3 regions of the Faecalibacter sp. genome follow, and region 1 is predicted to be linked to each of the others. Evidence: riboswitches for the same ligand, from Rfam matches in the RefSeq annotation. Region 1 holds a riboswitch; each other region holds the start of a gene.

Evidence for each region. A riboswitch is a leader RNA that binds a small molecule or an ion and turns the genes downstream of it on or off. The one in region 1 is predicted to bind S-adenosylmethionine.
Region 2: it holds a riboswitch for S-adenosylmethionine, as region 1 does, so the genes downstream of both, AC1QSP_RS05975 (hypothetical protein) here and AC1QSP_RS08505 (TonB-dependent receptor plug domain-containing protein) in region 1, are expected to answer to the same signal.
Region 3: it holds a riboswitch for S-adenosylmethionine, as region 1 does, so the genes downstream of both, AC1QSP_RS03205 (trans-sulfuration enzyme family protein) here and AC1QSP_RS08505 (TonB-dependent receptor plug domain-containing protein) in region 1, are expected to answer to the same signal.

What each region holds. Positions count from the first base shown of each region.
Region 1 is NZ_CM169987.1:1,823,079-1,828,023, forward strand. Features, by position in the region: gene AC1QSP_RS08505 (TonB-dependent receptor plug domain-containing protein) at 1-2,041, opposite strand, end outside; SAM riboswitch class I at 2,115-2,216, opposite strand; gene AC1QSP_RS08510 (aminotransferase class IV) at 2,261-2,872, opposite strand; gene AC1QSP_RS08515 (aminodeoxychorismate synthase component I) at 2,856-3,815, opposite strand; gene AC1QSP_RS08520 (hypothetical protein) at 3,828-4,583, opposite strand; gene AC1QSP_RS08525 (nitroreductase family protein) at 4,657-4,945, shown strand, end outside.
Region 2 is NZ_CM169987.1:1,315,581-1,320,525, reverse strand. Features, by position in the region: gene AC1QSP_RS05980 (MutS-related protein) at 1-1,045, shown strand, start outside; gene AC1QSP_RS05975 (hypothetical protein) at 1,089-1,676, opposite strand; SAM-I-IV-variant riboswitch at 1,736-1,834, opposite strand; gene AC1QSP_RS05970 (helix-turn-helix domain-containing protein) at 1,924-2,808, shown strand; gene ccoG (cytochrome c oxidase accessory protein CcoG) at 2,962-4,422, shown strand; gene AC1QSP_RS05960 (hypothetical protein) at 4,453-4,788, opposite strand; gene AC1QSP_RS05955 (hypothetical protein) at 4,842-4,945, opposite strand, start outside.
Region 3 is NZ_CM169987.1:703,298-708,242, reverse strand. Features, by position in the region: gene metH (methionine synthase) at 1-1,116, opposite strand, end outside; gene AC1QSP_RS03210 (homocysteine S-methyltransferase family protein) at 1,104-2,102, opposite strand; SAM riboswitch class I at 2,151-2,250, opposite strand; SAM riboswitch class I at 2,656-2,757, shown strand; partial or broken gene AC1QSP_RS03205 (trans-sulfuration enzyme family protein) at 2,906-4,048, shown strand; gene AC1QSP_RS03200 (homoserine dehydrogenase) at 4,070-4,945, shown strand, end outside.

The sequences.
Region 1 (4,945 bases):
CATCTCCAAAGTATTGGTTGAATGGAACTGTCAAGCTCGATGGAAAATGATAATTTACAATTTTCGTTTCGTTGATATTAGCTGATAGATTAGCGTTAAAATTTCCTTGACCTAAACGTGTTTTATACGAAACCACTAAATCTAATCCTCGTGTTTCCGTATCTACAGCATTCGAGAAAATACGAGCAGCTGATACACCAATTGCTTCTAAGGATGGATCTGTAATATCAGAAGTTAAAACAATTCGATCATCTACTTTGATAAAGTATCCATCTAAGGTGATGTATAACTTAGAAGTTGGACGAAATGTTAAACCTAAACTTGCATTAACCGATTTTTCCTCTTTTAATTCATCTAATCCAATCCTATTTTGTGCTAAATCCGATGAATTTCGAATAATTCCTTTTGTCACTAAACTTTGTGTGCCATTATCGCTGATGTATAAGTCGGTATATGAATTACTGAAGTATTTTTGTTGTAATGAAGGAGCTCTAAAACCTGTTGAAACCGCTCCACGAACCGAATATCCTTTGATGTATTCGTAGCGTAAAGCTAATTTTCCATTCATCGTATTTCCAAAATCAGAGTAATTCTCAAAACGTCCCGCTAAATCTGCTGTAAAATTTCCGAACGTTAATCCTAAATCAGCATAAGCCGCCACTGAATGACGATCACCTTTCACAGCATTATCGGGAGAAAACCCAACAAAAGATTGTGAACCTCCACCTTCATAAGAACCTGCTTCACCTGCTTCTATTTGGTATTTTTCGTATCGATATTCTCCTCCAAATGCAAGATTAACATTTGAATTGATTATCTTGGAAACATCTAGATTCACTGTATTTTGTAAAAAACTGTGTTTACCCGCGTAAAAAGAAGTTGGTGAATCTGCACCCAAGGCATAATTTACAGTATTATCTACATTGTATTTGAATTCATTCAAACCAAATGTATTAGATAAATCAAGATTCCATTGATTAAATGTTTTGTATCGTAATCCTGTTGAATTCGAATAATCATTGACATTCGATTTTAAAACAGGTTGAAAACCATTCGGAAAAATTGTTCGACTTTCAGATGGAACTTCATTTGGTAGACGACGGAAACCATAGCCTTCTCCTTGACGAAGGGATACTCCACCAAAAGTATATAATTCAAAACGATCAGCTAATTCTGTCTCAGCATTCACAAAAAATTGTTGATTTCTAATCTGAGCGTCACCAATTTGAAAACGAAAATCTTTACGTGTTAATCCATTTGCTGCAATTAGGGCATCATCTGCAGCACGGGCATCATCAGGATGATCTGCAAAATCATAGGCAAAATTATCACCGTAAATATCTAAATTATGATCACCTGTACGTGTCGTTTTTTTTCGTTCTGATACAACGGCTGAAAAAACAATTGATCCATTTCTTCCTAATTTGGCACCGTAACTTCCATTAAAATTGTATGTCTCTCCATCACCTTTGGATGTTTGTCCATAGGTAAGTGAAGCATCACCTCCTGGAGCATCTTTAAGAACAACATTTACAACTCCTGCAATCGCATCCGAACCATATTGAGCAGCAGCACCGTCACGTAAAACTTCAATATTTTTAATTGCTGAAATCGGAATTGCTCCTAAATCTGTACCCACAGAACCATTTCCTACTGTATTTTGATAGTTAACAAGTGATGTTGTATGACGTCTTTTTCCATTGATAAGCACCAAAACTTGGTCGGGTCCCATTCCTCGTAAAGTTATTGGATCAATATGTTCTGTACCATCGGAAGAAGATTGACGCACAGAATTAAATGATGGAATAACGTAATTTAAAATATCATTTAAAGTTAATTGTGGAGCTTGTTGAATTAATTCTTCCACTTGAATAATATCCACAGGAACCGAAGAATTTACGACTGTACGATTATTTGATCGGTTACCAACCAATACAACTTCATCTAACGCATTGTTTTCTTCAACCTCTATTTCTTGGGCAAAAGTTATATTCCCTACTAACAAAGCCAGAGAAGCTAATAATAATGTGTTTCTTTTCATCTTTATTAAAACATTAATAAATCAAGAAATCGAAACCTTAAAAATGGTAGGAATTGTTTTTAGAAAAATTCGCACCTCATCTTTTCCTTTTTAAGGTTGGATTTAGCACCTTGATTAAGAAATCCGGTTGCTAAGGTTTCATTGGGCCAATTCCCTCCACCTTTCTTGATAAGTCGATGCAAATGTAAAAGAAAATATAGGATACACAAAATAACTCTACTATTTCTGTAGAGAATCTAATAAAACCTGAATATCAAATGTTTGAGCCTCGTCAAAATTCATCATAGCATTGATCCTTTTAAACGAAAAATAATTATCCAAATCGCGAGTTTTTATATTTTTTTCCTTGATTTTACCTTCTTGGATTAATTTTTCTCGCATTGTTCCTTGAAGTAAACAAGTTGTTGGGGTATGCCACTCTATTCCATTAAAGAATATTAAATTAGAATAGGTTGCATCTGTAATATAATTTGCACGCACCAAAACCAAATCATCGCATTGAGTTTCTTTGATAAAAAGATCAAAAAACCAACGTTCCGTGTATTTGTAGAAATAAGTAATCTCAGGATCTATTGAATACAATTTGATGGTCTCAATAGGCTGAATTTCGTACGGAATAAATTCTATGGACTCGATTTCAGCCCCATAAATCACACGTACTTTATATTTTTTATCATCTAAATCCTCAGGAATTTCAATTGCTTCTTCTAAGCTCATAAATGGCGCATCTGGAAAATGCTCCACACGCGTACGCTCGAAGCGGGCTTGATGCAATTCTAAATTTCTTAATTCCCGATTAAGACAACAAATACTTTCAATAAATTGGAACATATACTTTTTGGATCATTTCGTTATACTCACTTTCGCAATCACTTTTGGCCGTGATTCCTCCTCCACTTTTAAAAATCAATTGTTCATTTTCGCGTTCAATGAATCGTATCATTACAGCCGAATCGACATTTTTTCCGTCAAAAATTCCAAAAACACCGGTATAAAAATTACGATTATAATTTTCAGCCTCAAGAATAATCTCAACTGTTTTTTTCTTTGGTGCTCCACAAATGGAACCCGCGGGTAATAATTGATCGAAAATGGTTCCCAATTGCTCATGGTAATTTGTAGGTAATTGTCCTACGATCTCCGAACTCACTTGCAACAATCTCTTTTCATTGGTAATTAATTCATCAATATAACGATATTTCGTTACAGTCACTTCATTTGCAACTAAACTTAAATCATTTCGAATCAAATCAACGATAGTCGCATGTTCAGCAGCTTCTTTTTCGTCGTTTAAAATTTTAGATCGTGCATCATCAATGGCCACATCAATAGTACCTTTCATCGGATAAGATGCAATCTTGCCATCTTTGATTTGCACAAATATCTCAGGTGAAAAACAAACAAATTGGTTTTTGTAATTCAGTTTGTATTTCGCTTGTGTATGCGTATAGATTTGTTGTAAACTAAGATTTGTATTTATAGGAGTTGTACAGGTTAAATTGGTTAAATACGAATTTCCAAACAAGAGATGGTCATGTACAATCTTAAATTGTTTTTGATATTCTTTTGCAGAAATGGGAAATTTATCAAATGAAAAATCAATTGGAAGTGTATTTAATTGATCTTCATGCATCGAAAATTGAATATCCGATGATAAATCTTCCAGTGGAATGACTTCACCTTTCTCCTTCAAAAAATCAATCATAAAAAAAAAGGGAACTTTTTCAGCTCCCAATTCATTCATTTGTTCAAAAATCGAATGCGTTGTTAACATTCGATAAAAATATTATAATTCTTGCGATTGCCCAATAGTATCTATTTCATAATTATTTTCATTCAATAAAATATCTTTTATCATCAAATAGTTCATGACATAAGCGATTGGCATCGAGACGAATAATCCAATAATACAAACATAAACCCCGATTTGCGAAAGAATGGAAAAGAAAAGAATGAACAATAATAAATACCAGAAATTCTTTTTAGCAATCGCAATAGAAATTTTTAAACTTTCAATTGCTTTCATATTTCCATGAAAAATGAAGTAAGGGGGTAAATACAATATTACAGTCAATAGTATTCCAACAATAAAATAAATTGGAAAAATTACAACCATCGATAATCCAAAAATCGGACCTACAACTTCTGGCGTATCCATAAACAATCCAAAACTTCCTAAAATAAAAATGTAAGGAATTATAAGTACCAAACCTAACCCTATGATTAGAAAAAGATATGGTATAAAACTTGTCCATTTTCTAAAACCAATAAAAAAATCATTGAAAACAAATGATTCTCCTTTTTCTATTTTATCCACGACGTTTCCATAACCCATTTGCAAAGGAAAAATAATTAAGTATGGCCCTATAATCGTAATCGTAGCTAACACAAGTATAAGTCCAGAGACAAAAGCAAATAACGAAAAATCAAACCAATGTTTTCCATAAATGGAAAACGCTTCATTAAAATAATCACCTAATTTAAATTCTACATTTTCTCTTTTTGCTTTTTCGAGTTTATATTGATCAATAGTTCTTATCATCCCTTGTATATATAATAATTTTTTAAATGTAAATTTGCAGTATTAGTTGCATAAAAATTATAATTGTTACAACATGAATCCAACAGAATTATTAGATCTTATTCAATCAAGAAGATCAGTATTTCCTCCTCAATATAACCAAGAAGAAATTACAAAAGAAGAATTAAATCAAATTTTAGAAGCGGCCAATTGGGCGCCTTCGCATAAAAAAACAGAACCTTGGCGTTTTGTCGTTTTAGAAGGACCTGCTAAAGATCGTTTTCGCGAATATGTAAAACGTATCTATGTTCAAGGTACTCCACCAGAAGATTTAAGTGATCGTAAAATTAACGCACTGATTGAGAAATGTGATAAATCAAACA
Region 2 (4,945 bases), 510 kb from region 1:
TAAAAATAAAGTGAATCAAGCCCTTTCTTACGCTTTTGTTACAGCTGATCAATTACAAAATTTGATTGATTTATTTGCACTTGTGGAAAAAGAATCTTTTCAAGAGGAATTGAATCAAACGGCACAAAAACAATTAATTTCAGATTCGGATAAAGCATCAGATCAATTGAGAAAGGTTCGTTCCTCTCTAGAAAGTTTAGAAGCGGTAGGTTTTCCAATTATCGGATTTTTATTGAATAATTTTTTATTGTGGAGGTTGTTTTTTACAGTTCAAATCGAAAAACGAATAGAGAATGTAGCTGTAAATAATGTCCAATGGATTGATGGGATTTCTAATTTGGAAGCTTACATCTCATTCGCCATTTTCAATGATAAATTTTCATCTTTCACTACACCAATGGTATCGGATCATGTTTTTGATCTTCAATTGCGACAGGCGTTTCATCCTCTATTGAATGAAGAAATCGCTGTGAAAAATAGTTTCAAAAGTCAACGAAAAAATAATATTGCGATAATTACAGGAGCCAATATGGCCGGTAAAAGTACGTTTTTGCGTACCGTTGGTACCAATTTGGTGTTAGCAATGAATGGAGCGAATGTCAGTGCAGAGGAGATGGTATTTTATCCGATGGATATTTTTACAAGTATCCGTACAGTGGATAATCTATCGTCAGGAGATTCGTATTTCAAAAATGAAATCAATAAATTGAAAATATTAATTGATCGTTTGGATCAAAATTTACCACAATATATTATTCTGGATGAGATTTTAAAAGGAACAAATTCCCAAGATAAATTGATTGGTTCACAAAAATTTTTAGAAAAATTAATGCAACATCCAACCAATTTGTTGTGTTTTATCGCAACACATGATTTAGAATTAACGAAGATGGAAGAAGAACATCCTAATCATATTGTGAACTACTGTTTTGAGCTAAAAAATGTAGATGAACATTATTATTCGGATTATCAATTACGAAAAGGTACAACTCAAGTGATGAACGCGATTTATTTAATGAAAGAATTTAAAATCATCGATGCATAATATCAAAAAGACCTTCTTAGAAGGTCTTTTTTTTAAAAATTATTTATTTTTCCCAGATGGCAATAACTTCATTATTTCGGTAAACAGTTGCTTTTTGTAAACCTCGATAAAAAGGTCCTTTATCGATAATAATTTGCAAAGGTAAATGGCTGATTTGTTTACGAATTTCCTCATTTGGGAATGTTTGAACTTGATTTCGAAAAGCGATAAAAATATCGTTTTCTTTGAGAAATTTCAGATCATCTTCTTGGATGATTTTTACATCTTGTTCGCTTAAGAAAAATTGATCTAAGATGTAATCAAATGTTACTTTTCTTTTACCTTTTAACTCAGGATGTTCGTTCAAGAAAATTCTTAATTCATTCAGAATTTTGTAAAAAGGACCAATCATTGGCGGCTTAGGAATCTTAAGTTCAAATAAATTGCCATCAATTAAGCGCAAAGGTTGATTTAATTGCAATTGATTTTGATACAATAGATGCTGATAATTAAAACCACGTTCAATAAATGATTCTTTGATTTGATCCAATAATTCTTCATTACGAATCGGAACCAATTGATTGATAAATTCAATTAATTCGACGTTTTCTAATTGTTGAAATACGACATTCAACGGGCTTGCTGTTGACATACAATAAAAATGTTTAAATGAATAAATGTTTTATTGTATTTCGATAAATAAGAAGGGAAATGTTACGTTTATTTTGGATTGTAATCCCGTATTATTTGACCACCGTGGAGACTTCTCTCGGTTGGTATCGCGCAAATATGCGATTCGAAATACTAGGCAAATCTACGAGTTATTTTTAATTTTCCAAATTCAATGTACATTCAAACGCAAATTTTTACCTTTAACCTGTAGATAAAAAAACGTAAAGATGAAGGATAAACAGGAATTTCCCACGTTTGATATTTGTAATTTAAATACAGATAAAAATATTAACGAATTATTTTCTGTCGATCGTTTCAAAGGATATGTGGATAGTAATCCTCATTTAAAACAAATGCACAATCACCATTATTTTCATTTGGTTTACTTTACGGAAGGGAGTGGAGAACATATTATTGATTTTGAGAGTTTTCCTGTGCAATCTGGTATGATTTATTTTATGCGTCCTGGTCAAGTGCATCAATGGCGATTTAAACATCAATACGATGGATATGTCATTAATTTTAGTGCGAATTTTTTTGATTGGTTAGGTATTCACTCAGGGATTTTGCATCAATTTTCATTTTTTAAAAGTATGCAATTGCATCATCAAGTCACTATGATTAACGAAGAACAATCGGAGATCGTAGTGCCAATTTTCGAGCATATTTTGAAAGAACATGCCATGAATCATTCTTCTTCAAATCTTAAAATTGCAACTTTATTACTACAATTGTTTATTGATGTTAATCGTTTTTTTAACCCAATGGAAAATTCGCTTAACGAATATCAATCGGTATTAATTCATAATTTTAAGGATCTGATTGAGCAATTTTTTAAAGAGAAAAGATTGCCAAAAGAATATGCAGAAATGTTATACATTACTCCTAATCATCTCAATGCATTATGCAAGGATGTTCTCGGAATTTCAGCTGGTGAATTAATAAGAAATCGCGTGGTATTAGAAGCAAAACGATTATTGGTAAATAAAGAAATGACTGTCAGCGAAGTAGCTTATGTATTAAATTTTCAAGATGTTTCTTATTTTGTGAAATTCTTTAAAAAATATACTGCATTAACACCAGAGCAATTCAGGAAACAATACTATTTATAATCACTATATTTTCTTTTTTTATTGTTTTTCAATATGTTATAAATTGCTAATTTTTGTTTTTATTCAATCCGTAAAAAGTACCATATAATCGTCGAATAAGACAATGGTTAAGGGATTTGCACCTTCTAACTTTGTTTGACAATTTGATGTTATATGAACAAAAAAACTGAACAACATTTCTCATGGGAATATGCTGAGGAAAATGAAGCTTTCCGAAATGCGGTTGCTACCATGGAGAAAAATGGAACAAGAAAGTGGGTGTATGCGAAAAAGCCTGCAGGGAAATATACCAATTACCGAACAATTCTTTCTGTTATATTATTAGCCTTATTGGTTATTTTACCTCTTATTACATTGCCTAATGGAAATCCAATTTTCAAATTTGATGTGTTCAATACTCAATTCGTTTTGTTTGGATATCCCTTCTTTACAACAGATTTTTTCTTGCTTGCGTTTGGAATGATTATATGCGTTGTTTTTGTGATTTTATTTACAACCGTATATGGTCGAATATTTTGTGGCTGGTTTTGTCCTCAAACTATTTTTTTAGAGTTTGTATTTCGTAAAATTGAATATCTCATAGAAGGAGATCGTAACAAACAAATGCGATTAGATAAGCAAGAATGGAATGAAGAAAAAATAATTAAACGTGGATCAAAATGGTTTATTTATTACCTCATTTCTTTTTTTGTAGTGAATATCTTAATGGCCTATATCGTGGGAATGGATTTTTTAAAATCAATGTATAGAGATTCACCCTCAGAACATATTGGGAAATTTATAGGAATGTTCATTTTCAGTTGGCTGTTTTTCTTTGTTTTTGCATGGTTTAGAGAGCAGGCATGTACTCTTGTATGTCCATATGGCCGCTTACAAGGTGTATTAATTGATAAACATACCATGCAAGTTTCTTATGATTATAAGCGAGGTGAAGGACGTTCGAAATTTAGAAAAAACGAAGATCGAAAAGCATTAGGTAAGGGCGATTGTATCGATTGTGGGCAATGTGTGGCAGTATGTCCTACAGGGATTGATATTCGAAATGGATCACAGTTAGAATGCGTCAATTGTACAGCATGTATGGATGTATGTGATGAAGTGATGGAAAAAATTAATTTACCCAAAGGTTTGATTCGTTATGCATCGGAAGATAACATTAAAGAAGGTAAACCTTTTCAGGTTTCGATTCGAATGGTAGCATTTTCAGTAATATTGATAGCAATGGTTGCTGGATTAGGTGCTTTTGTAATGAACCGAAGTGATGTAGAAGCAAAATTTTTGCAGATTCCTGGAAGTGATTATAAAGAAGAAGGAATTTTGATTGTTAATACGTTACAGTATAGTTTGATGAATAAAACGAATCAATCGCATCAATTAAAAGCAATTGTATTATCTCATCCTAAAAGTAAAGTAGAATTAGTGTCAGATCGTCATCAAATGATTTATATAGAACCAGGTGAGTTGAAGCAAGGGTTTGTGAAAGTAAAAATACCTCGTTCCGAATTGTCTTCATATAAAGAATTAATTCATATTCAATTAGTCGATGAAAATAACCGTACAATTGATACTTATAAAATCAGTTTTATGGCACCCTTTGATATTGGGATTGAATAAAAAAAAACACCTCTATTAGAGGTGTTTTTTTTATGGAATTGATTTAATCTCTTGTTTATTTTTAAGCATATGTTGTACAAAAACAAAGAACTCAAAAACACCAATGAATAGAATGAAATAGGCAAATAATTCTGTACATTCTTCAGCCGCATTTTTAACATCACGTGTATAGTTTTCGGTTCCTTCGACTACTATCCAAAATTTTTTTCGACCAAACATTCGCGAGAAAATCAATAATGTTGTAAAGCCCAAAAAGAGTATTCCAGATGAGGCGGAACTTATGAATTTTTCAAGTTCAGTAAGAATGGATTTTCGATGTTTGTAAATATAATAAGAAAGTAAGATGGTGTATGTTATGCTTATCATTTTCCAACTGTGTTCTCCAATGGTAGAGTCTAAAAATGCATCTTGTTCACGGATTAAAAAACACCAAAAATTAAAAGCAAGAGATATCGAATGCCATGAAATCCTTTGGTAAAAGCAAGAAAAATTAGCATTAAACCTAACAATACATTTTGTAGTT
Region 3 (4,945 bases), 1.1 Mb from region 1:
TCCGAATAAATCTCCAACGACATTCATTCCATCCATTAAAGGACCTTCAATGACGCGTAGGGGAGAACCGATTTGTTCTAACGCTTCAGCAGTGTCTTCATCTATGTATTCTGTGATACCTTTGACTAAAGCAATTTCGATTCGTTTTTCCAGTGGTAATTCGCGCCATGCTTCATCTTTTTTCTTTTCCTTCGTAATGCCTTTTAATCCTTCCGCAAACTCGATTAAGCGCTCTGTGGCATCTTCACGACGATCCAGTAAAACATCTTCTACATGTTCTAATAATTGAGGATCGATATCATCGTAAATCTCAATCATTTCTGGATTCACAATACCCATATCCATTCCGTGTTGAATCGCGTGGTATAAGAAAGCCGAATGCATGGCCTCGCGAACCGCATTGTTACCTCGGAACGAGAACGAGACATTTGAAACGCCACCCGATACTAAAGCGTGTGGAAGATTTTCTTTGATCCATTTAGTGGCTTCGAAGAAATCAATCGCGTTACGACGATGTTCATCCATTCCCGTTGCAACAGGGAAAATATTGACATCGAAAATGATATCTTTGGGATTGAATTTGACTTGATTCACTAAAATGTCATACGAACGTTTCACGATTTCGATACGTCTGTCGTAATTATCCGCTTGACCTTGTTCATCAAAAGCCATAATGACGGCAGCAGCACCAAAACGTTTGATTTTTTTGGCGTGTTCAATGAATAATTCTTCTCCTTCTTTTAAGGAAATTGAATTGACAATTGCTTTTCCTTGAACGTTTTTTAAACCCGCTTCGATAATTTCCCATTTGGAAGAATCAATCATAATGGGAACTCGAGAAATATCCGGTTCTGAAGCGATTAAACGTAAATATTTCGTCATTGCTGCTACACCGTCAATCATTCCTTCATCCATATTGATGTCAATGATTTGTGCTCCACCATCGACTTGGTCGCGGGCAACCTGCAACGCTTCTTCGTATTTTTCTTCTTTAATTAAGCGTAAGAATTTTTTCGAACCTGTGACATTGGTACGTTCACCAACGTTTACGAAATTTGAATTTTCACGTACAATTAAAGGTTCTAATCCGGCTAATTGAATTTTTACTTCTGACATTGTACAGCGATTTTTCTTGGTTCATATTCTTTGGCGATATCGGCCATCATACGGATGTGATCTGGTGTAGTCCCACAACAACCTCCGATGATATTCACTAATTTTTTTTCTAAAAACGGTTTGATGTGTTCGCGCATCATTTCTGCGGTTTCATCGTATCCACCAAACGCATTTGGCAGTCCGGCATTGGGATAAGCACTCACATAAAATGGCGCTTTATCTGCTAAGACTTCTAAGTATGGAATTAAATCTGTTGCGCCTAATGCACAGTTTAAACCAACCGATAACAAATCGATATGCTCCAATGAAATTAAAAAAGCTTCTGTTGTTTGTCCTGAAAGCGTACGACCTGATTTATCGGTAATGGTACCAGAAGCCATTAAAGGAATAGCTGCTCCAGTTTCTTCTAATGCATCTTGAATTCCGTAAAATGCAGCTTTGGCATTTAACGTATCAAAGATAGTTTCGACTAAAAGTGCATCAACACCTGCTTCGATCATCGTTTTTGCTTGACGATAATACACATGCGCTAAGGTATCAAAATCAATATCGCGGAAACTTGGATCATTGACTTGTGGTGAAATAGAAGCTGTTTTATTCGTAGGACCTAAAGAACCTAACACAAAACGAGGTTTCTCTGGTGTAGAATATTCTGCACAAGCTTCTTTTGCTAAACGAACGGCCTCACGATTTAATTCATCGACTAAATCCACCATATCATAATCTTGCATCGAAATGATATTGGCGTTGAAGGTATTGGTTTCAATTAAGTCTGCACCGGCAGCTAAATATTCGCGGTGAATATCTTTGATGATTTGAGGTTGAGTAAGAACTAATAAATCATTGTTCCCCTTTAATGAAGTGTGGAAATCTTTAAATCGTTCACCTCTATAATCTTCTTCCTGTAAATGGTACTTTTGGATCATGGTTCCCATCGCACCATCCAAAATGGCAATTCGCTCTTTTAGTATATCTTTTAAAGTCATTGTATAAATTGATTATACTTATGAGCGAAAGTAGAAGTGATTTCCATTTCCTTATTTTTCTCTTGAGTAGAGTAGGATGTAGCACCCAACTAAATTTGGGTTGCTAAGATATCTTCGGGCCTATTCCCTCCATCTTTCGTCATAAGGTCAGTGCAAATGTATCAATTTTAATCATAATCCGAAAAATTTTCTAAATAGTGAATTAATAGTAAGATTAAAATTAATTATTTAACAGCTTAAACCTCTATTAAATGAAATAATTTCTAATTAATCTGTATAATTTTAATTTGGAATTAAAATTTATAGAAAATAAATCATCTTTCTAAAAATGCTATAGGACTTGTAGAGTTTATCAAGAATAAAATGATTTTTACTTCTGATAGAATAATCGGAATAAAAATCTATAAAAAATATATTAATAGAATAATATAAATATAAAATAACTAAAAAATTAATAAAATAGAAAAAATATTAATTTTAACATTTTAAATGTTTGGATATTCAAACCATCTTCACTTAAATTTGTTTCCAGAAATAGTTCATTAAAATTTTCAATTTATCAAGAAAAGTGGAGGGATATGGCCCTGTGAAACTTTAGCAACCTGATCGACGGATCAAGGTGCTAATTCCATCCTTATAATAGGAAAGATGAGTGAAAGACTTGTAACCAACCAATTATTATACAGTCTCATGTTGGTTCAGCTATGTTTTCACTGACATGGTTGAACCAATATTTTTTTTACCCACTTTCTTTACTTGATAATTGTTTTTAAAACAATCATTTTATGAGTAAAGCAACATAAATTTTACATTCAATTCCTGTTGATCAATTGACAGGATCCATCTCAGTACCAGTGTATCAAACTTCTACTTTTGTACAAGAAGCTCCAGGTTTGAATAAAGGATTCGATTATGCACGTTCTAATAATCCAACTCGCAAGTCTTTAGAAGATATTATAGCTCAATTGGAAGGTGGTCATTCGGCTTATGCCTTTGCAACAGGTTTAGCAGCAATAGACGCTGTTGCAAAATTGTTGAAAACAGGTGATGAAATTGTTGCTGTGGATGATATTTATGGAGGTGCCTATCGTTTATTTACACAGGTATATGAAAAGTTAGGAATTAAAATCCATTTCGTAGATACATCAGATGCTACGAATATTATTGATTTCATTACAGAGCGTACAAAATTAGTTTGGTTAGAATCACCTACGAATCCAACGTTAAAAATTTCGGATATAGAAACTATTGCTAACATTGCTCATGCAAATGGAGCTCTCGTGGTAGTTGATAATACATTTGCAAGTCTAGTAGCACAAAATCCTATTACTTTAGGTGCGGATATCGTAATACATTCAGGTACAAAGTACATTGCTGGATATTCGGATTTAGTCGCAGGTATTGTGGTCGCAAAAACTAAAGAGTTGGGTGAAAAAATCAAATTTATACAAAATGCCACTGGAGGAATTTTAGGCCCTTGGGATTGCTTTTTAACGATACTAGGGATTGAAACTTTAGAATTAAGGTATGAAAGAATTTCATCAAATGCATTAGAGTTGGCTCAATTCTTGAAAAGTATACCACAAATCGATCAAGTTTATTATCCAGGATTGAATGATCATAAAAATCATAACATTGCCAAAAAACAACAAAATAACCTTTTCGGAGGGATTATATCATTTACCTTAAAAGAAGATTCTATAGAGGCAGCTGTTAAAGTTGTTACAAGTACACATTATTTTAAGTTAGCAGAAAGTTTAGGGGGTGCGAAGAGTTTATAGTGTCATCCCGCCTAAATGACGCATGTCTCTGTGCCGAGAGAAAAACGCTTAAGATTGGGCGTGCAAGATTCATTGATTCGTTTATCCGTAGGAATTGAAAACGTAGAGGATCTAAAGCAGGACATCGAACAAGCTATTGCCCAATTGAAATTCGTTAATGTTTAATCATTCTTACAATTTACTACCATGAAGAAATTAAACATCGGATTATTTGGATTTGGAATCGTTGGTGAAGGTATTTATAAAGTTTTAGAAGAAAAACCTCAATTAAACGCAAACATCAAAAAGATTGTCATCAAGGATGCGCAAAAAAAACGAAATGCGCCTTCTGAACTATTTTTTACGGACCCTAATTCAATATTAGAGGATCCTGAAATCAATGTGGTTGTCGAGCTAATCTCTGATGCAGACGTAGCTTATCACATTATAAAAAAAGCACTTCAAAATGGAAAACATGTTGTGAGTGCCAACAAAAAAGTAATTGCCGAACATCATGTAGAATTGTTAGTATTACAAGAAAAAAATAAGGTTTCATTCTTGTATGAAGCTTCAGTTTGTGGTTCAGTGCCGATTATTCGAAATTTAGAAGAGTATTTTGATAATGATTTATTGAACTATGTTTCAGGAATTGTTAACGGTACGACGAACTATATTTTAACTAAAATGGCGCAAGAAAATTCATCCTATCAAGATGCGTTGAAATCTGCTCAGGTGAATGGATTTGCTGAAGCTGATCCCACTGCTGATGTAGAAGGATTTGATGCAGCTCAAAAATTATCGATTGTTACATTGCATGCTTTTGGAACAACCATTGACTCTTTACAAGTAATTCGTAAAGGTATAACTGCATTACAAGAAAAAGATTTTGTATATGCGAAAGAAAAAGGGTTTGCGATTAAATTAATTGCCAATACAAAAATCATAAAAGAGACCAACGAATTACAAGCAACAGTTTTACCCACGTTTGTTCAATTGGATCAGACCATAGCTTTAGTGAATAATGAATACAATGGTGTTTTAATTGGAAGTTCGCTATCTGATGAACAATTTTTATATGGTAAA